2 regions of the Microvirgula sp. AG722 genome follow, and region 1 is predicted to be linked to the other one. Evidence: predicted binding sites of a transcription regulator. Region 1 holds the regulator's gene; the other holds the start of a gene.
The links. Region 1 encodes sigma-54, which starts transcription at its own class of promoters, with help from an activator protein. Its sites were predicted from a motif close to CTGGCACGCTTCATGCTT; they were not measured.

Region 1 (4,415 bases):
CCAGGTAGATGCGCATCACGTCCATCAGGTACGGCGAGGCCTGGCTCGAGGCGATCAGCGGCACGCGCTGGTGTTCGCAGGCGGCCTTCAGTGCGGCCGGAACCGGCTGGCCGTTGGCGACGATGATGGCCGACATCGGCAGCCGGAACAGCTGCTCCAGCGCTTCGCGGGCCGCGTCCTGTCCCAGCTGGTTCAGGTAGTCGCATTCGGCGACGCCGAGCACCTGCAGGCTGTTCGGGTGGATCAGGTTCAGGTGGCCGACCAGGGCCAGGGTTGGCCGCTGGTCGTCGGTGCCGATCAGGTTGTCGATGCCGGACGAGCCGGCGACCCAGTTCAGATTGAGTTTCTGCCGGTTGTCCTGATAAAGCTTCCTGACCGTGATGCTAGGCATGGCTGTCCTGCTGGGTGGTCAGAAGCTGGAACAGGGTCTGGGCATCCGGTGCGGCGGCCAGCGCTTCGCGCAGCTGGCGGCGGCTGAACATCTGTGCGAGTTCCGACAGTACCTGCAGATGCAGGTCGGTTGCCTGCTCGGGCACCAGCAGCACGAACAGCAGGCTGACCGGCTTGCCATCGGGCGAGTCGAACGGAATCGGGGATTTCAGGCGGATGAAGCAGCCGGCGACGTCCTTGAGCCCCTTGGCGCGACCGTGCGGGATGGCAACCCCGTGACCGAGTCCGGTGGAGCCGAGTTTTTCCCGGGCGAACAGGCTGTCGAAAACGGTGCTGCGGGCAATGCCGTAGGCGTTCTCGAACAGGATGCCGACATGCTCGAACACGCGTTTCTTGCTGCTGACGTCGAGATCGACGAGCAGGTGGTCGGTGCTGGGCAGGATCTTTGCGATCAGACTCATGGTCGTCAACGAGTACGAGTAATCAAAACGGGGCCATTCTAGCCGGTTACGGCGGGAGCGTCTGCCGCATTAGTGGGCACCCCGGCCGGTCTGCACCAGCAAAGGGCGGACCGGCAGCGGAATGCCTGTGCCGGCACCCCTCCGGGCGCGAGGGCCCGCAATCAAACGGGGGGACTGCCGTTTCCGGCAGTCCCCCCCTTTCAGTCAGGCCTGAGCCAGCGGCACGACGACCGCGGGCGCTTGCCCTTGTGAGTCTTCTTCAGGCTCAGGCTTCGGAGCCGGCGGACAGCTCCTGTGCCTTGTGCGCCTTGTCCGAGAAGTGATCCGTACTCTTCTCCTTGTGCTTCAGCACCTGTCTGTCCAGCTTGTCTGCAACCAGGTCGATGGCCGCATACATGTCGGCTGCGACTTCCTCGACGTGGATGTCCTTGCCCTTCAGGTGAACGTCGACCGTCACTTTCTGGTCGAGTTTCTCGACCGAGAGGGCGACGTTGACGGCAATGACGTTATCGACGTGGCGGGTGATGCGGTCGATTTTTTCCGACAGGTAGTCGCGCAGGCTCGGAGTGACTTCGAGATGGACGCCGGTGATGTTCAGGTTCATACCCTAACTCCTTCTGGTGGGCTGGCGTATCCATGTTGCTGGATACGCAGGGGGCGCGCCTTGACGCGCGTTAAATCGTTTTCCGCTGGTTTACCGGTGGTATCAGCAATGCCTCGCGATACTTGGCGACGGTGCGGCGGGCAACCTGGATGCCCTCGTCACCGAGCCGTTCGGCCAGCACGCTGTCCGACAGCGGTTTGTGCGGGTCTTCGTCGGCAATCAGCTTGCGCAACCGCGCCTTGATGGCGGTAGCCGAGCATTCGCCGCCGGAATCGGTGTCCAGCGCCGTGCCGAAGAAGTACTTGAGTTCGAACACGCCACGCGGACAGATCAGATACTTGCTGCTGGTCACGCGGGAGATGGTCGACTCGTGCAATCCCAATTCGTCGGCGACGTCGCGCAGCACCATGGGGCGCATTGCGACTTCACCCTGATCAAAGAACGCCTGCTGTCGCTCGACGATGACCTGCGACACCCTGAGTATAGTGTCGGCCCGCTGTTCGATGTTGCGGATCAGCCACTTGGCTTCCTGCAGCCGGCCGGACAATTGTCCGGCCTCGCCGCGGTGCCGGCTGAGCATCTGCGCGTACAGCTGATTTACTTTCAATTTGGGCTGAGTCGCAGGATTCAAGAGGGGCAGCCAGATTCCGTTGCGATCGCGACGGACCAGCACGTCGGCCATTACGTAGTGGGTGTCGCCGCTGCCGAAACCGGCGGCCGGACGCGGGTTCAGCGAGGCGATCAGCGCCTGGGCCTGCCGGATCGATTCGTCGTCGGCGCCGGTGGCGCGGCGCAGCCGGGTGAAGTCGCGGTTGGCGAGCAGCGGCAGGTGGTGGCGGACGATGTCCTGCGCCAGCGGCCTGGCCGGCGACTCGGGCCGGGCCGCCAGTTGCAGCAGCAGCGATTCGGTCAGATCGCGCGAGGCGACACCGGCCGGCTCGAACTGCTGGACCAGGGTCAGCGCCACGGTCAGCTCGTCGGGATCGATCTCCAGTTCCGCCGGCAGATGGACGGCAAGCTCTTCCAGCGGGCAGGGCAGGTAGCCGTCGTCGTCCAGTTCCTCGATGATGACCATCGCCATTGCCCGGTCGCGGACCGACAGCGGCAGCTCGGCCAGCTGCGCCAGCAGATGCTCGCGCAGCGTGGTGGCCCGGGTCAGGTTCTGGTGCGGGTCCCAGTCGTCGTCTTCGTCGCTGCCGTTGCGGCCGTAGCTGGACCAGTCGTTGACCAGGTTCAGGTCGGTGGCGCTGTCGTCGTTGCCGCCGGCCCCGTCCTGCTGCTGCGGTGGCTCACGCGGCTCGTCATGGCCGTTGATGGCAATCTCGCCGGCATCGCTGACTTCCGCGCCGTTTTCGTCACGGCCCTCGTCGCGCTCCAGCAGCGGATTGTCGGCGATGAACTGTTCCACTTCCTGTTGCAAGTCCAGCGTCGAGAGCTGCAGCAGCCGGATCGACTGTTGCAGTTGGGGCGTAAGGGTCAGTTGCTGACCCAGCTTGAGCTGGAGGCTTTGCTTCATGGCCGCTGTCTAGAGGTGGAAATGCTCGCCCAGGTAGACGCGGCGGACATTTTCGTCCTCGACCAGCGCCTGGGGCTTGCCGGCGGCAAGTACGCTGCCGGCATTGATAATGTAAGCCCGATCGCAGATGCGCAGGGTTTCGCGAACATTGTGATCGGTGATCAGTACGCCGATGCCGCGCTCCTTCAGGTAGGAGATGATCTTCTGGATATCGATGACGGCAATCGGGTCAACGCCGGCAAACGGTTCGTCCAGCAGGATGAAACGCGGGCGCATGGCCAGCGCGCGGGCGATTTCCACCCGGCGGCGCTCGCCGCCGGACAGCGACAGCGCCGGGTTGTCGCGCAGGTGGGCGATGTTCAGATCGTCGAGCAGCAGCTCCAGTTCTTCCTGGATCTTCGCCCCTTTCAGTCCGGTCAGCTCAAGCACGGCGAGAATGTTTTCCTCGACCGTGAGCTTGCGGAAGATCGAGGCTTCCTGCGGCAGATAGCCGATGCCGAGCCGGGCACGCTGGTGGATGGCCAGATGGCTGGCATCGATATCGTCGATATGGATGTCGCCGGCATCGGCCGGCACCAGGCCGACGATCATGTAGAAACTGGTGGTCTTGCCGGCGCCGTTCGGACCGAGCAGACCGACGACCTCGCCGCTGTTGATTTCCAGCGAGACGTCCTGGACCACCGTGCGCTTCTTGTAGCGCTTCTGCAGGTGGCGGACGCTGAGGCGACTGGTGGCTTGCGTCATTTATTGGCGCCTTCCTTCTTTTCACGCGGCTGGATCACCACGGTGACACGGCCCTTGCCGCCCTTCATTGCCTGGCCATGGGCATCGCTGCGGGTGCCGGTGGCCTGGAATTGCTGGGTCTTGCCGTCGTAGATGATCACATTGCCGGTGACGACGTCGCCACCGCGCTGAACTCTGCCGTTGTCATAGATTGTAACCAGTTGCTTGGCGTTGTCGTAGTCAATGCGCTGGCCCTTGCCGTTGATCCACTCGACCTTGCCGTCGCTGTCAGGGTCGAGGCGCTGGCGGAAGGTGGCCGGGTTGCCGATGGCGGTGCCGTACTGGTTGCCGGCCTTGTCCTGGTTCACCGTCAGTTTGGCGGCGGTCAGCTTCGATGTGCCCTGGGTCAGGATCACATTGCCTTCGTAGACGGTCACGCCCTTCTGCTGGTCGAGACTGGCCTGGTCGGCTTCGATATTGATCGGTTTGCTGCGGTCGGCCTTTTCGGCATGGGCGGCGAGGGCGCTGCAGACGATCAGGGCACCTGCGGCGAGGCGGAAGGAATTATTCGGATTTCGGCGGAGCATAAGTCATCCTGACGCGCGATTTGAGTTTGTATTGTTGGGTGGCATCGGCGTAGTGGAAACCCACCGAGTCAATGCGGTTGCCGCCTTCGACGTAGATTGCCGGCGCCAGGGTGTCGGCGGTGCGCTTGCGCGTA
Region 2 (4,415 bases), on a different contig from region 1:
GACCGCTGCTGGTCCGTATCGGCTGCACGGACGTGATCCTGCGCCGTGACGTGGCGCGCCAGATCGAGGTGACGCCGCTATGAAGCGCTTCGCCCTGATCGGTCTGCCGAATACCGGCAAGTCCACGCTGTTCAACCGCCTGACCGGGCTGTCGCAACGGGTCGGCAACTGGCCGGGACTGACGGTCGAGATCGCCCGCGCCAAAATCCTGCTTGGCGGCCACATGGTCGACCTGATCGACCTGCCGGGCATCAACGACCTGTCCGGCTATGCCGAGGACGAGGCGGTAGTGCGGCAGATGCTGACCGACAGCGATTTTCACGCCTTCGTCGTCATCCTCAATGCGACCCAGCTCGACCGGCAGCTGCGGCTGGCGCTGCAGCTGCGCGCGACCGGCGTGCCCTTGCTGGTGCTGCTGAACATGTCGGACGAGGCGCGCCAGCTCGGCATCACCGTCGACGAGGCCCGGCTGTCGAAGGAACTGGGCGCGCCGGTGCTGATGACCAGCGCGCGGCGCGGCGAGAACTGGCCGGCCGTGCTGGAGGCGCTGGCCCGGCTGGCCAATGGCAGCGACGAGGCCCGTCATGCGGTGCTGCCGCCGCAACTGGCCGACGAAAGCGACGCCGTCGCCTGGTCGCTGGCGCAGCGTGCGCTGGCCGACGCCACCTTCCATGTGCCGCCCCGGCTGTCCGAAAGCACGACCGAGAAGGTCGATCGCTGGCTGCTGCATCCGTGGCTGGGCCTGCCGCTGTTCTTCGTGCTGATGGCCATTCTGTTCCAGCTGACCTATCTGATCAGTACGCCGATCCAGGACGGGCTGGACGAGGGGCTGGGCGCCCTGCGCGGCGCGGTGCTCGATCCGCTGCTGTCCGGTGCGCCGTCCTGGCTGTCGGGCTTCCTGCTCGACGGGGTCTGGACCGGCATGACCACGGTGCTGACCTTTGCGCCGCTGGTGTTCGTGTTCTTCGTGCTGATGGCGATTGTCGAGGATGCCGGCTACCTGGCCCGCGCCGCCTTCCTGATGGACGCAATGATGAGCCGGCTCGGCCTGGACGGCCGCGGCTTCGTCATGCACCTGATGGGCTTCGGCTGCAATGTGCCGGCCATCATGGGGACGCGCATCATGCGCGACCGCAAGATGCGGCTGCTGTCGATGCTGACCATCCCGTTCTCGGTCTGCTCGGCACGGCTGCAGGTATTCCTGTTCTTCTCCACCACGATGTTCTCGCCGCTGGCCGCGCCGTGGGTGCTGTTCAGCCTGTACCTGGTCAGCTTTGCCGTCGCCATGCTGTCGGCCTGGCTGTTCAAGCGCGGTTTCCACAGTCACGAGCTGTTCGTGCTGGAAATTCCGCCGTACCGGCTGCCGACGCCACGCCATCTGCTGCTGCGTGCCTGGGGTGAAGTGCGGGCGTTCCTGAAGCTGGCATCGACCATGATCCTGATCGGCGTGGTGCTGGTCTGGGCGCTGACCACCTTCCATATCGGGGCGAACGGTCCGACCTTTGCCGAAGCGCTGGGGCACTTCTTCCGGCCGCTGCTGGCACCGATCGGCATCGAGGACCGGCTGGCGGTGGCGCTGATGTTCGGCTTTGTCGCCAAGGAAATCCTGCTCGGTTCGATGGCGGTCATCTATGGCGTGCAGGAGAACAACCTCGGTGACGTGGTCGTCCGCCACATCGACTGGATCTCGGCCTACAGCTTCATGCTGTTCACGCTGATCTATGTGCCGTGCGTCGCCACCGTGGCCGCGATCTACAAGGAGTCGAAGAGTTTCGGCTTCACCACGCTGTCGGTAGCGTGGTCGCTGGGCCTGGCCTGGGTGGTCAGCTTCGTGTTCTACCAGAGCGCGCGACTGCTGGTCGGCTAGCCGCGCGCAGCCCGCAACAGCATGACGCCCGGCGCATCCTGCGCCGGGCGTTGTCGTTCCGGCTCCGCCCGGAAAGCGGGGCGGCAAGATTTGCCGTTGGCACGTCCGGCACTGCGGCATTCGCTGTGCCGGATTTTTGTCGCGTTTGAAAACCCAGCAAAATCAGGGGGCTGGCTGGCCCGATACGCCGGGTTGCATCTGGCACGAAACCTGCTTTAATGTGTCCCGTTCATACTGTCATCGCAGCGGATACCCATGCTCGACAAGATCGCCAAACATTTCGAACTGCAGCAGAAGTCACTCGACCTGCGCGCCAGGCGCAACGAGGTCATTGCTTCGAACATCGCCAACGCCGATACGCCGAACTACAAGGCGGTCGACTTCGACTTCGCCTCGGCACTGAAGGCCGAGCTGGCCGGTACCCAGTCGAGCCTGGGCATGAACCGCACCGATGGCCGCCACCTGAGCGGCAAGCAGACCAGCGGCAGCGACGGCGTGGAAGTGCAGTATCGCCAGGCCGTACAGCCGTCGATTGACGGCAACACCGTGGACATGGACCAGGAGCGCTCCGCCTTCATGGACAACTCCATCCACTATCAGTCCACGCTGACTTTCCTCAACCGTCGGATCAGCGGTCTGTCCGACGCCATCAAGGGTCAATAATCATGTCGCTTAGTCGCGTCCTCGATATCGCCGGCAGCGCGCTGACGGCCCAGTCCAAGCGCCTGAACGTCGTCGCCAGCAACATGGCCAACGCCGACAGTGCGGTGTCCAGCAACGGCGAGCCGTACAAGGCCCGGCGCATCGTGTTCACCCCGATCCCGGTCGACAGCGCCGAACCGAAAATCGCCAAGGTGGCAGTGACCGCCATCGTCGAAGACCAGTCGCCGCCGCGCATGAGCTACGACCCGGGCAACCCGCTGGCCGACAAGAACGGTTACGTGACCATGCCGAACATCAACCCGGTCGAAGAAATGACCGACATGATTTCCGCATCGCGCTCGTACCAGACCAACGTTGAAATGATGAACACGACCAAGCAGCTCTTGCAAAAGACGCTGACCATCGGCCAAGCCTGATCCCGGAGCGAACCCAGATGACCACCGCCGTTACCACCAACCCGTACGACAAGTTCAATACGTCGAGCACGACGACCAAATCCGGTTCCAGCGCGATCCAGGACCAGTTCCTGAAACTGCTGATGGCCCAGCTGCAGTCGCAGGATCCGCTGAACCCGATGGACAACTCGCAGGTCACCAGCCAGATGGCCCAGCTGAGCACGGTCGAAGGGATCGAGAAGCTGAACACCACCATGACCTCGCTGTCGTCGGCCTATGCCGCCAGCCAGAGCTTCGCGGCCGCCGGCATGATCGGTCACGTCGCGCTGACCCCGGGGTCCGGCCTGCCGCTGACGGTCAAGACGGCCGAGGACGGCACCAAGAGCGGTTCGTCGGCCGGTGCCGTCGAGCTGCCGAACGGCGCCGATGCCGTCGTGGTGTCGGTCTACGACAGCAAGGGCAACCTGGTCGACAAGGTCAGCATGGGCGCGCAGGAAGCAGGCACCGCCCACTTCGTCTGGGACGGCAAGACCAGCGATGGCACGCAACTGGATTCCGGCAACTACACGTTCAGCGTCAGCGCCACCAAGGGCGGCGCGGCGACCACGGCGACGGCACTGGCCTATTCGCGCGTCGATGCGCTGACCTGGAAGGACGGCAATGTCCTGCTGGCACTGTCGACCGGCGAGAACGTCGATATCAGCAAGGTCCGCGAACTGATGTAAGCGGTCACGACCGTCCACGCGTTACGCATCTACCGAATATCAGGTTTACAAGGGATTCATCATGGCTTTCCAACACGGTCTGGCCGGCATCAACGCCGCAAACAATCAGCTCGGCGCCATCGGCAACAACATCGCCAACGCCTCCACCGTCGGCTACAAGGGCTCGCGTGCCGAGTTCGCCGACATGTTCGCCGCCAACTTCTACGGCGTGGCCGCGACCCAGAACGGCATCGGCGTGTCGACCACCGCGATCGCCCAGCAGTTCAAGCAGGGCAATGTGAGCACCACCGGCAACCAGCTTGACCTGGCCATTTCCGGCAACGGCTTCTTCGTCATGCAGAACGCCAACGGCACGACCTATACCCGCAACGGCCAGTTCCAGATCGACCGCAACGGCTACATCAACAACAACGGCGACTTCCTGATGGGCTGGGGCGTCGATTCGTCCGGCAACGTGATGAAGGGTTCGATGTCGCAACTGCAGGTCGATACCAGCCTGCTGGCGCCGCGTCCCAGCGACTGGAACAACAGCCCGGTCAAGTTCGGCCTGAACCTCGATTCGCGCGTGACGCCGCCGGCCAATGGCACGTTCTCCCCGACCGACCCGAAGTCGTACAACAACACCACGTCGACCGACATCTACGACAGTCTCGGCAACCCGCTGTCGCTGTCGACCTACTACGTTCGCACCGCAACCGGCTGGGATGTGTACGCGTCGGTCAACAACCCGAACCAGCCGGCCAGCGCGACCAACCCGACCCTGCT

Region 2: the regulator sigma-54 is predicted to act here: its motif matches at 2,066-2,083, upstream of flgB (flagellar basal body rod protein FlgB).

The regions. Positions count from the first base shown of each region.
Region 1 is NZ_QLTJ01000004.1:31,625-36,039, forward strand. Features, by position in the region: gene hprK (HPr(Ser) kinase/phosphatase) at 1-391, opposite strand, end outside; gene ptsN (PTS IIA-like nitrogen regulatory protein PtsN) at 384-851, opposite strand; gene hpf (ribosome hibernation-promoting factor, HPF/YfiA family) at 1,117-1,455, opposite strand; gene DFO50_RS07925 (RNA polymerase factor sigma-54) at 1,526-2,971, opposite strand; gene lptB (LPS export ABC transporter ATP-binding protein) at 2,981-3,715, opposite strand; gene lptA (lipopolysaccharide transport periplasmic protein LptA) at 3,712-4,281, opposite strand; gene lptC (LPS export ABC transporter periplasmic protein LptC) at 4,259-4,415, opposite strand, start outside.
Region 2 is NZ_QLTJ01000001.1:240,664-245,078, reverse strand. Features, by position in the region: gene DFO50_RS19065 (FeoA family protein) at 1-83, shown strand, start outside; gene feoB (ferrous iron transport protein B) at 80-1,867, shown strand; gene flgB (flagellar basal body rod protein FlgB) at 2,123-2,530, shown strand; gene flgC (flagellar basal body rod protein FlgC) at 2,533-2,946, shown strand; gene DFO50_RS01090 (flagellar hook assembly protein FlgD) at 2,964-3,650, shown strand; gene flgE (flagellar hook protein FlgE) at 3,712-4,415, shown strand, end outside.